3 regions of the Agrobacterium sp. NPDC058088 genome follow, and region 3 is predicted to be linked to each of the others. Evidence: predicted binding sites of a transcription regulator. Region 3 holds the regulator's gene; each other region holds the start of a gene.
What was found. The regulator LexA, encoded in region 3, represses DNA repair genes until DNA is damaged. The targets are predictions, from matches to a motif close to TGTTCNNNNTGTGTTCNG.

Region 1 (3,276 bases), on a different contig from region 3:
GAAAACAGTAATCATGGGGCGCTGGGTCCGTATGAAATTTAAGCAAGGCGGCGACTTTGCCCGAGACGATCACTCGTCGTCAACCACCCGCAATTTGGCTGCGCCGGTTCGGTTTTCCGCAAAGCGCCGGGCCTGCTCGATTTCTCCCTGCGGCGCGTCTTTTTCCGTTGGTGAGAAATCGAGTCCCTCGATCTTCTGGCCACGGGCCAGTACCTTGTCGGAGGAGATGAGCATCATGTCGACGTCCTTCTGCGCCAGCCCGAAATGGGCCTGCAGCTTGCGCGTCCTGTCGTCCAGCCGCCGCACATCGTCCATGAGCAGCGCCACTTCACCCTGAATGAGATGCGCCTGCTCGCGCATGCGCTGGTCCTTCAGCACGGACTGGATGACCTGCACAGAGAGCATCAGAAGCGAGGGTGATACGATCACGACCCGGGCGCGATGGGCGCGCTGTACCAGATATTCGAAATGCTGATGGATATCGGCAAAGATGGACTCGGACGGCACGAAGATGAAGGCTGTATCCTGTGTCTCGCCACGAATGAGATATTTCTCGGCGACGTCGCGAATATGGACTTCCATATCGCGGCGGAACTGCTGCACGGCGGCGCGTTTGGTTTCGGGCGTCTCATCCGCCTTAATGGCGTTCCATGCCTCCAGCGGGAATTTCGCGTCGATGACCAGCGGCGGTGCATTGTTTGGCATCTTGATGGTGCAGTCCGGCCGGTAACCGTTGGAAAGTGTCGGCTGAAGCTGAAAGGCTCCCGGCGGCAGGGCGTCGGCGATCAGCGTCTCCATGCGCGCCTGTCCGAAGGCGCCGCGCGTCTGTTTGTTGGAAAGGATCGCCTGAAGCCCGACCACGTCCTTGGCCAGATCCTGAATATTGCCCTGTGCGGCATCGATGACCGCGAGGCGCTCCTGCAGGCGGCTCAGATTTTCATGGGTCGACCGGGTCTGCTCCGTCAGCGTTTCGCCAAGGCGCTGCGACATGCCATCAAGGCGCTGGTTCAGCGTCTGGCTCATCTCGCTCTGGCGCGTGCCAAGCGTTTCCGCCATGGCCGCGATCCGTCCATGCAATTCGGATTGCGTTTTTAGCAGGTCAGAGATTTCACCATCGCCTCCCGCTTTTTTCGACTGGTTTGCCGTGACGAGCCACGTAACGACAAGGCCGAAAACCACGACAGCAAGAAGCGCGCCGAAGCTGATATCGACGGAGCCAGCCCGCAGCGCAGGCTCAAGGAGAACGGAGAAGTCTATGCTCATGATTAAATCTAGCAGATTTCCAATGATTCGGAAGATCAAAACAAGAACATTCCTGCGGCGGAAATGAGTCGGTCACAGCGGATGCCGCGGGCGGTTTTCACCATCGTGTTTTTTATTTCCTCGGCGCGAGAGATACGTTATGGGAAGCCATGACCATCAAACCGCTTATCATTTTGCCCGATCCCGTGCTGCGCCAGCAATCGAAGCCCATCGAAAAGGTGGATGCGGAAGTGCTGCGTCTTGCCGACGATATGCTTGAAACCATGTATGACGCGCCGGGTATCGGCCTCGCCGCCATTCAGATCGGCGTGCCGCGCCGCATGCTGGTGATCGATGTTGCGCGTGAAGGCGAGGAAAAAACCCCGATCGTCTTCATCAATCCGGAAATCCTCAAGGTATCGGACGATATCTCGACCTATGAGGAAGGCTGTCTTTCCATTCCCGATTATTATGCCGAGGTGGAGCGCCCCGCGTCGCTCACGGTGCAATATGTCGGTCGTGACGGCAAGCAGCAGACGGTTGAGGCGGATGGTCTGCTGGCAACCTGCCTGCAGCACGAGATCGATCACCTCAACGGTGTTCTGTTCATCGACCATATTTCGCGGCTGAAGCGCGACATGGTCATCAAGAAATTCACGAAAGCGGCCCGCGCAAAGGTCTGATCCGTCCTCTTCGGGCTGGAATGGACGACAGGGCAGGGGGCGGCAATGGCTCTTCGCATCATATTCATGGGCACGCCGGAATTTTCTGTTCCGACGTTGCGTGCATTGGCGGAAGCCGGTCACGAGATCGCCGCGGTCTACACCCAGCCGCCGCGTCCCGGCGGCCGTCGCGGCCTTGATCTCCAGAAATCGCCGGTACACCAGGCTGCGGAACTGCTGGGTTTACCGGTACTGACACCCTTGAATTTCAAGGCCGAGGAAGGTCGCCAGCAATTCCGGGACTTCAACGCCGATGTAGCTGTTGTCGTGGCTTATGGGCTGCTTTTGCCAGAGGCCATTCTCTCGGGCACGCGGCTCGGCTGTTACAATGGTCACGCCTCGCTGCTTCCGCGCTGGCGCGGTGCTGCCCCCATTCAGCGGGCGATCATGGCCGGGGACACCGAGACCGGCATGATGGTCATGAAAATGGAAAAGGGTCTGGATACCGGCCCTGTTGCACTTACGGCAAAGGTCACGATCGGCGAGAACATGACGGCCGGCGAGCTGCATGACAGGCTGATGCTGGTAGGCGCTCGGTTGATGCGGCAGGCCATGGAGAAGCTGGAAGCCGGCGACCTGCCCCTCGTCACACAGGCGGAAGAGGGCGTGCTCTACGCCGCAAAGATCGACAAGGGCGAGACCCGTATCGACTTTTCAAGGCCGGCGCAGGATGTGCATAATCATATTCGCGGCCTTTCGCCCTTTCCGGGGGCGTGGCTTGAGATGGATATCGGCGGCAAATCCGAGCGCGTGAAGGTTCTTTCCTCCGAACTGGCCAGCGGCATGGGGGAAGCGGGCGCCGCACTCGACGATACCCTCACCATCGCCTGCGGCAGCGGGGCTGTGCGGCTCACCCGTTTGCAGAAGGCCGGCGGTAAGCCGATGTCGGCGGCCGATTTCGTGCGCGGTACCCCGGTTCCGGTCATGACGAGGCTTGGCTGATGCCACGTTTCCGCATGACCGTCGAATATGACGGCACGCCCTATTACGGCTGGCAGAGGCAGGAGAACGGCCCGTCCGTTCAAGGCGCACTGGAGGCTGCCGTCCGGTCATTGACCGGGGAGAGCGTTTCCATTCGCGGCGCGGGCCGTACCGATTCCGGTGTGCATGCCGCTGGCCAGGTCGCCCATGTAGATCTTTCCCGCGATTGGGAGCCCTATAAGCTTCGCAATGCCTTGAACGCGCATCTGGCCATGGCGGGTGAGGCCGTGGCTGTTCTCGATGCCGCCGCCGTGACGGAGGATTTCGACGCCCGTTTTTCAGCGCTGCGCCGCCATTATCTCTACCGCATCATTTGCCGCAAATCCCGGCT
Region 2 (3,276 bases), on a different contig from region 3:
TCATCGGTCGCCATCCCTTCCCCGGCCCCGGTCTGGCGATCCGCTGCCCCGGCGCGATTACCCGCGAGAAGCTCGATATCCTGCGCAAGGCGGATGCGATCTATCTCGACGAAATTCGCAAGGCTGGTCTTTACGACACCATCTGGCAGGCCTTTGCCGTGCTGCTGCCGGTGCAGACTGTCGGCGTCATGGGCGATTACCGCACCTATGACTTCGTCTGCGCGCTGCGCGCCGTAACTTCGGTGGATGGCATGACGGCGGATTTCTATCCCTATGACATGAACTTCCTCGGCCGCGCGGCGACCCGCATCATCAACGAAGTGCGCGGCATCAACCGCGTCGTTTATGACGTGACGAGCAAGCCACCTGGCACCATCGAGTGGGAATAGAATCATACTCGATACGGTGACGTTGCTGCCGCAACGCCACCGTATCGAAGGCAGTTTTAATGATGACGTCGCGACTAGTTCGCGGCGTTTCTGTTTTGTCGTGTGAGATAGATCACCTGGGCGGTCAGCCCGACCACGAGGATTGCCAGCAATCCCGCCTGAGCGCCGAGAAGCAGCGGCGATTTCAGGTCCGTAACTATCGGGTGACCATCGGGGACGCGACGTAGAATTTCGCTAACGGTTGGCACCATCAACAGAAACGCAGTGATGCTGAGACAGATGGTTTCAATATATCTGGCGATACGCGTTGAACCCAGGACGCGTTCTATTCCATAGCCCGCAAGCAGGAACAGGATAGTCAGGACGCCAACGCCGTAGCTGACCGGCTGATGCGCCACGAGGAAGACCGTTGCAGCGCCAATCAGCATGGAGACGAAATAGATTGCACCCGGCGTGGATCGGGGAACGATTCGACCGTGACGGGCAAACATGTAGATGGCCACAGGAATTGCCGGCAGGCTACCGAGCGTGTGGACCCAGCCGAGCGGAGAAATACCGAACATGCGAATTGCCTTTCTTTTCCGGGAGATGGGTGGTGCGGGACGCAGATTGTCATCGACATATCTACGAGCATAACGTCGTCAGTTGATTGGTGGGCACCTCGCTCGGGTCATGCGTCCACGCCCTTTACGAGGTGCAATTTCAAGCAGTAATGCGCTCCAGCATGGGGCGCGTTATCGCGGCAAAGGTCGCGGGATCGCCGTGCGCACGTGCCGAAAGCATTGCCCCGTGCACTGTCGCCATAAAGATTTCAGCATTGGCCCGCGCTGCTCCGGTCAGTACGACACGCCCCTGGGCAACGCCGCGCTGCAGGACGGCGGTAAGCCAGTCCGAGAGACCTCGGAAATGTGCGCGTATTTCAGTAACGACCGTTTCAGGGAGAATCGGTATTTCGCTGGCAAGAAGCGCACAGACGCAGAAGGGATGGGTCGCATCGGCGATGCATCCCTGCCAATAGCCTATATAGGCGCGAAGCTGTTCCAACGGATCGGAGATGTTTCGCTCCAGCTCGGCGATACCGGCTTCAGCCTCCAGCCTGTATTGCGCGACCAGTTTTTGGACCAGATTCGATTTGCTGGGAAAATGGTGGTGAATGCTTGCATTGCGAATACCCACCACGTGAGAAATATCGGCATAGCTGAAACTATTGTAGCCCCCTCTTATAATCAGCGTGCGCGCGCACTGGAGAATATCATCGGCTTTGCTTTGCGAAATTTTCATGCGCTTTACCTACCAACTAGTAGGTAGCGTGTCAACCGGGGTTATTTTGGGTGATTTTCCCTCTCCATTGCAGAACTGAATTGCCCGGCACTTGCGTAGTTTGTTCTATTTTTGTTCTTTTAATTTTTCGCGGCGATGATAATATCGCGGCCTTGGCATAGGCCGTGGAGCATCGTCGTGGATTTGGAGTTGACGGATAAAGGAGGGTCAAGGCAGCTTTTCCTTGAAGGGTTTGAGCTGGAGAAACCGCGCCGGATCAACCCACGATTCAGCAGCAAGGTCTTGATTGTGCTGAAACCGCCAGCAGCCTTGGCGGAGAGGATTTTCACCGATGCATCGTGCCACGCCGCAGGGCGGACAAAGCGTGAGGCCTGTCCGGCGGCGCTTCTGCATATCACCCTGCTCTGTATCGGATGTTTCGACACCGTTCCTCACGGCCTTGTAAACCGGATGAAAGCGGCACTGGGGGAGATAAGGGCGCGGCCGGTTCCGATCACGTTCGATGGGAGTTCGCTTTTCGGCAATCGCAACTGTCTGGTGCTAAACAGCCGCCGGGAGATGCTGGAGCTTAAAGCCTTGGCGAAGATGGTCCAGCGCGCCCTCTGGCGGGCAAATCTTCCCTATGTCGCCGCGTCACCATTTACGCCGCACCTGACCGCGATCTATGGCTGCGGGAAAATAGAAACCATGCCTGTTGAAAAGCCCTATAGCTGGCTGGCGGGCAGTTTCGAACTCATCTTCAGCCATAATGGGGAAACGCGGCACGAATCTCTCGGACGCTTCGGACTTTCGGCGAAAGCGGAGCGCTACGAGGAGCCCGAGAATCAATTATATCTACCGGAGAAAATATTCAGCATGCCGAAGCGGCAAATCCGCAAGATAGCGGCTCGATAAAGCGGGCCTGAAACAGCATGGCATCGATGCCTAAACTATCTGCTGCGTACTGAATGCCGTAGGCATGCGCTTGTCTGCAACAAGGGCGCAGTTCACATCACCGCAGCACCTGTCGAAACCAAGGGGATTCCGCTGCCCAGCGCAAGCGAGGCGATTTCGCCTCGCTATAAACGATAAGCAGCTTAGAGCTGGACCTTGTCGAAAGCCTTGCCGTCGATGCCGAGAGCTTCGAGATCGGCACGGGCGGGCTTGCGATGTGCGCGAACAGCGGCCGAAACCGAGAGCGCTGCACCGAGAACGGCGAAAGTTTCACCGAAGAAGTTACGCGATGTCTTTGCAACCTGACGCATTTTAATCTCCATCTTTGTTGTCCAGATAATGGGGATTTCATGCCTCTTCCACAACTCTTGATGTAGCAGGGAAGCCATGCAGCTTTGCTCGCGCTCGTTTGGATGCCAGCCACCTCGATTTTGCATAGCTCGTGCACGACGTTTGATCAATCGACCCAAGGCACCTCAGCCGCGGCTTGAATAAGACGGATATTTTGTTATGCCGGAAGGCTTGAAGACAAAGAGGCGATAGCATGACGGTCACGATTTACGGCATCAAAAATTGCGACACGATTAAGAAGGCGAGAAGCTGGCTGGAGTTGAACAACGTCGATTATTCTTTCCATGACTACAAGGCAGCCGGTATCGACCGCGCCCATCTG
Region 3 (3,276 bases):
GCGCAAAATCGAAACTGGCGCCGGAGGATTTGAAGGCCTTGGCGCGCGAAATGACGGCCACGCTGAGGGATGCTGCGCCGGGCGTCTTTACCTGCCGGACGGGCATCTGGTGCGTGGCGCGTGCGCGAAGCGGCGAATGGATCATCGTGCTGGAGGACGGTCGGTTTGCCGGGAAAGCCTGTGATATCGCCGATATCGTCATCGTTTCCCGCAGAACCTCATTTGCGCAATGCCGCTCGGGAGCCTTGCTGCTCAACCGCGACATATTAAGGCGCATCGGCTCGGTTGAGCTAAATTTCGCCGGCAGCGATGAAGCGGGCGTCGTGGGACAGATGCGCGCTGCAACCGCCGGTGCGGACAGGCCGTGGAGCGAACATCGCTTCTATGACTGGAAGAGCGGCCGTTTTGACCACGAGGTGCCTGAAGCCGTTACCCGCTTGCTGGCGGCATCGCAATGAGTGCCGCCAGAAAGGTTCGTCAGGCCTTCACTCAGACCTTGGCGCGCAGATCCGCGGTCACTTCGCCAATGCCGCCAATTTCCTCTTCATGTGGCAGGTCGCGCCAGATTTCCTTCAGTCCGGCCTCGTACCATTCGCGCATGGCGGGCAGGGCGAGCAGCCGGTCGCAATAGGCTTTCGCTGCCGGCGAAAGATCGGCGCCATAGGTCTGGAAACGGAACGCCACCGGGCAGAAGAAGGCGTCGACCGCCGTGAATTTCTGACCGGCGAGAAAAGGTCCGCCGAATCTGGTGAGACCTTCACTCCACAACGCATCGATGCGCTTTATATCGGCCGCAAGCCCGGCATCGCCAGCTTTTGGTCTTACCCGGATACCGACCGACATGGGGTAGAGATTGCGCAGTGAGAAAAATCCCGCATGCATTTCGCTCGCCGCCGAGCGTGACCAGGCCCGCGCCTGCTTGTCGCTCGCCCAGACGCCCTGATGCCTCTCGGCCAGATATTCGGCGATCGACAGTGATTCCCAAACTGTCACTCCCTCGTCGACAAGGCATGGCACCTTGCCGGTCGGCGAAAATGTGGAGAAGGAAACACCTTCGCCGAAGGGAATGAGTTTTTCATCAAAGGCGATGCCAAGCGTGCGCATCAAAACCCAGGGTCGCAACGACCATGAGGAATAGTTCTTGTTGGCAATATAAAGATCGTACATGGCGTTTTTCCCCGATAGGACGCGCATTTCTACACCTGCGAAGGCGCTCTGGAATATCGCAAATAATCCATGGCTCCCATAAGCCGCATTGATGAATGGGAAGCGAGGGTGACAGAAAAGAGTTCTGTCGATCTCACCGCTTGGAGACAGAAAGCACTTGCGACAATGCTGAGCGAAGCAGAAGGCCGATTGAGTTTACGCGTTAAGCCAACTCTATGCCTGCGGCGTCAGGGAAACAAAGCGAGGATTGATTCTCAAAAAATGACGCGCCATCGGCCAGATGACGCGCATGTTCCTGCATCGGCAAACCAAGTCTTTCCCAGAAGTCGACACTTCATAGGGGAGCACCATTTTTATGACGGCCCCATCGCGACAGGGACTCTGCGCGATGTCACCACATCAATGGTAACGGCGGATCAATCCCACCAGCTTGCCCTGAATTTTCACCCGATCCGGTCCGAAAATGCGGGTCTCATAGGCCGGGTTTGCCGCTTCCAGCGCAATGGACGCACCCTTGCGGCGAAAGCGCTTCAGCGTGGCCTCTTCATCATCCACCAGCGCCACGACAATATCGCCCGGATTGGCGGTGTTGCCGTTGCGGATGATGACGGTGTCGCCGTCAAAAATCCCGGCCTCGATCATCGAATCGCCTTTGACCTCAAGCGCGTAATGTTCGCCCGACCCCAGCATATCCACCGGCACAGCCACATCGTGGGTATTGTTCTGGATGGCAGAAATCGGCACACCGGCAGCGATGCGGCCCATGACGGGAACGGTGGCGGCACCTGCGAAATCGTTGGCGGGCGCCTTAGGGGCGGGGGCGGGTTCCGGCTCCTTCGGTTTTCCGAGACTTCCCTCGATGACGCTCGGCGAAAAGCCGCGCTGCGGCCTTGCGCCCGGCGTGTAAGCCTCAGGCAACTTGATGACTTCGAGCGCTCGCGCCCTGTTGGGTAGCCGGCGAATGAATCCGCGCTCTTCGAGTGCGGTAATCAGCCGGTGAATACCGGATTTCGAAGCAAGATCGAGTGCGTCCTTCATTTCATCGAAGGAGGGCGGCACGCCGGACTCTTTCATTCTTTCATGAATGAAGAGAAGCAATTCCTGCTGTTTGCGCGTGAGCATGAGGAAAACACCCTTGAGAATCGTCGTTGAAGTCGCGAAACAAATACAGAACGAACACTATATGTTCCATATGTGTTCTGCAATCCCCTAAAATTTCGTGAACCTGCTATCTGTTGTTTTGATGATTTGCTTCATGGCGCCTGATTGTGCTCTTCTGACGTCCAAATCGTCCAGGTATGCTTGGGCGGGGTGCCAGCGCAGGAAAACAGGCCATGATGAAATCACATCGCATCGATCATCTCGTTCTGCCAGTGGAAGATCTCGGCATTGCCGTAAAGCGCCTTGTCAGCCTTGGATTTACGGTCGCACCGGAAGCTTTGCATCCGTTCGGAACCCGAAATGCCTGTGTCTTTTTCAAAGACGATACCTATCTTGAGCCACTCGCGATTGCTGATCCGGCTAAATATAACGCATCTGCGGACGGCGGCGATGTGTTCACAGGCAGGGACAGGGCCTTCAGGCAAAAAGTCGGGCAGGAGGGCTTTTCGGCTCTCGTGGCCAAAACCGAGGATGCCCTTGCAGACCATGAGAGGTTTGTGACGTCGGACGTGTCGGCTGGCGATGTATTCCATTTTTCACGCCCCGTGCGGATGCCAGACGGATCGCAGAGCGAGGCGGCCTTCCGTCTCGCCTTCGCGGCAAGCGGTTCGGCGGCGGATTTCTTCCTCTTTAGTTGCCAGCGGCTGCGCGCCCTGCCGGGAGACCGCGCGGCGCTGGAGCGTCACGCCAACAGTGTCTCAGGCCTTAGCGAAATTATCCTGTTTTCAGGTGGCGACACGAAGGCGGTGCACCTGATCGAAACTGTGTTGGGCTGTGAGGGTAGGGTGTCTTCGGGTGGAGACATGGTTTTTGTTGCCGGCAATGCCCGCGTGAGGCTAACCCAAAAAGCTGACTTGGGCGGACTGGCCTTAGGACTTTCTGCCGGGAGCGACGTCGGATTGCATGGCATGGGCGTCGTCTTTTCTGCCGACGATCTTGCCGTGACAG

Region 1: a site for LexA is predicted at 1,295-1,312, ahead of ACFVTJ_RS15340 (DNA recombination protein RmuC). Genes of this name have one in related genera too.
Region 2: a site for LexA is predicted at 1,772-1,789, ahead of ACFVTJ_RS15765 (2'-5' RNA ligase family protein). Genes of this name have one in related genera too.

What each region holds. Positions count from the first base shown of each region.
Region 1 covers NZ_JBHVSU010000005.1:56,704-59,979, reverse strand. The annotation lists gene ACFVTJ_RS15345 (ribokinase) at 1-15, opposite strand, end outside; gene ACFVTJ_RS15340 (DNA recombination protein RmuC) at 70-1,263, opposite strand; gene def (peptide deformylase) at 1,413-1,925, shown strand; gene fmt (methionyl-tRNA formyltransferase) at 1,971-2,906, shown strand; gene truA (tRNA pseudouridine(38-40) synthase TruA) at 2,906-3,276, shown strand, end outside.
Region 2 covers NZ_JBHVSU010000005.1:143,636-146,911, forward strand. The annotation lists gene guaA (glutamine-hydrolyzing GMP synthase) at 1-389, shown strand, start outside; gene ACFVTJ_RS15755 (hypothetical protein) at 464-952, opposite strand; gene ACFVTJ_RS15760 (TetR/AcrR family transcriptional regulator) at 1,092-1,670, opposite strand; gene ACFVTJ_RS15765 (2'-5' RNA ligase family protein) at 1,848-2,564, shown strand; gene ACFVTJ_RS15770 (hypothetical protein) at 2,747-2,914, opposite strand; gene ACFVTJ_RS15775 (ArsC family reductase) at 3,148-3,276, shown strand, end outside.
Region 3 covers NZ_JBHVSU010000002.1:922,744-926,019, forward strand. The annotation lists gene ACFVTJ_RS09860 (ComEC/Rec2 family competence protein) at 1-458, shown strand, start outside; gene ACFVTJ_RS09865 (glutathione S-transferase family protein) at 490-1,167, opposite strand; gene lexA (transcriptional repressor LexA) at 1,567-2,289, opposite strand; gene ACFVTJ_RS09875 (VOC family protein) at 2,502-3,276, shown strand, end outside.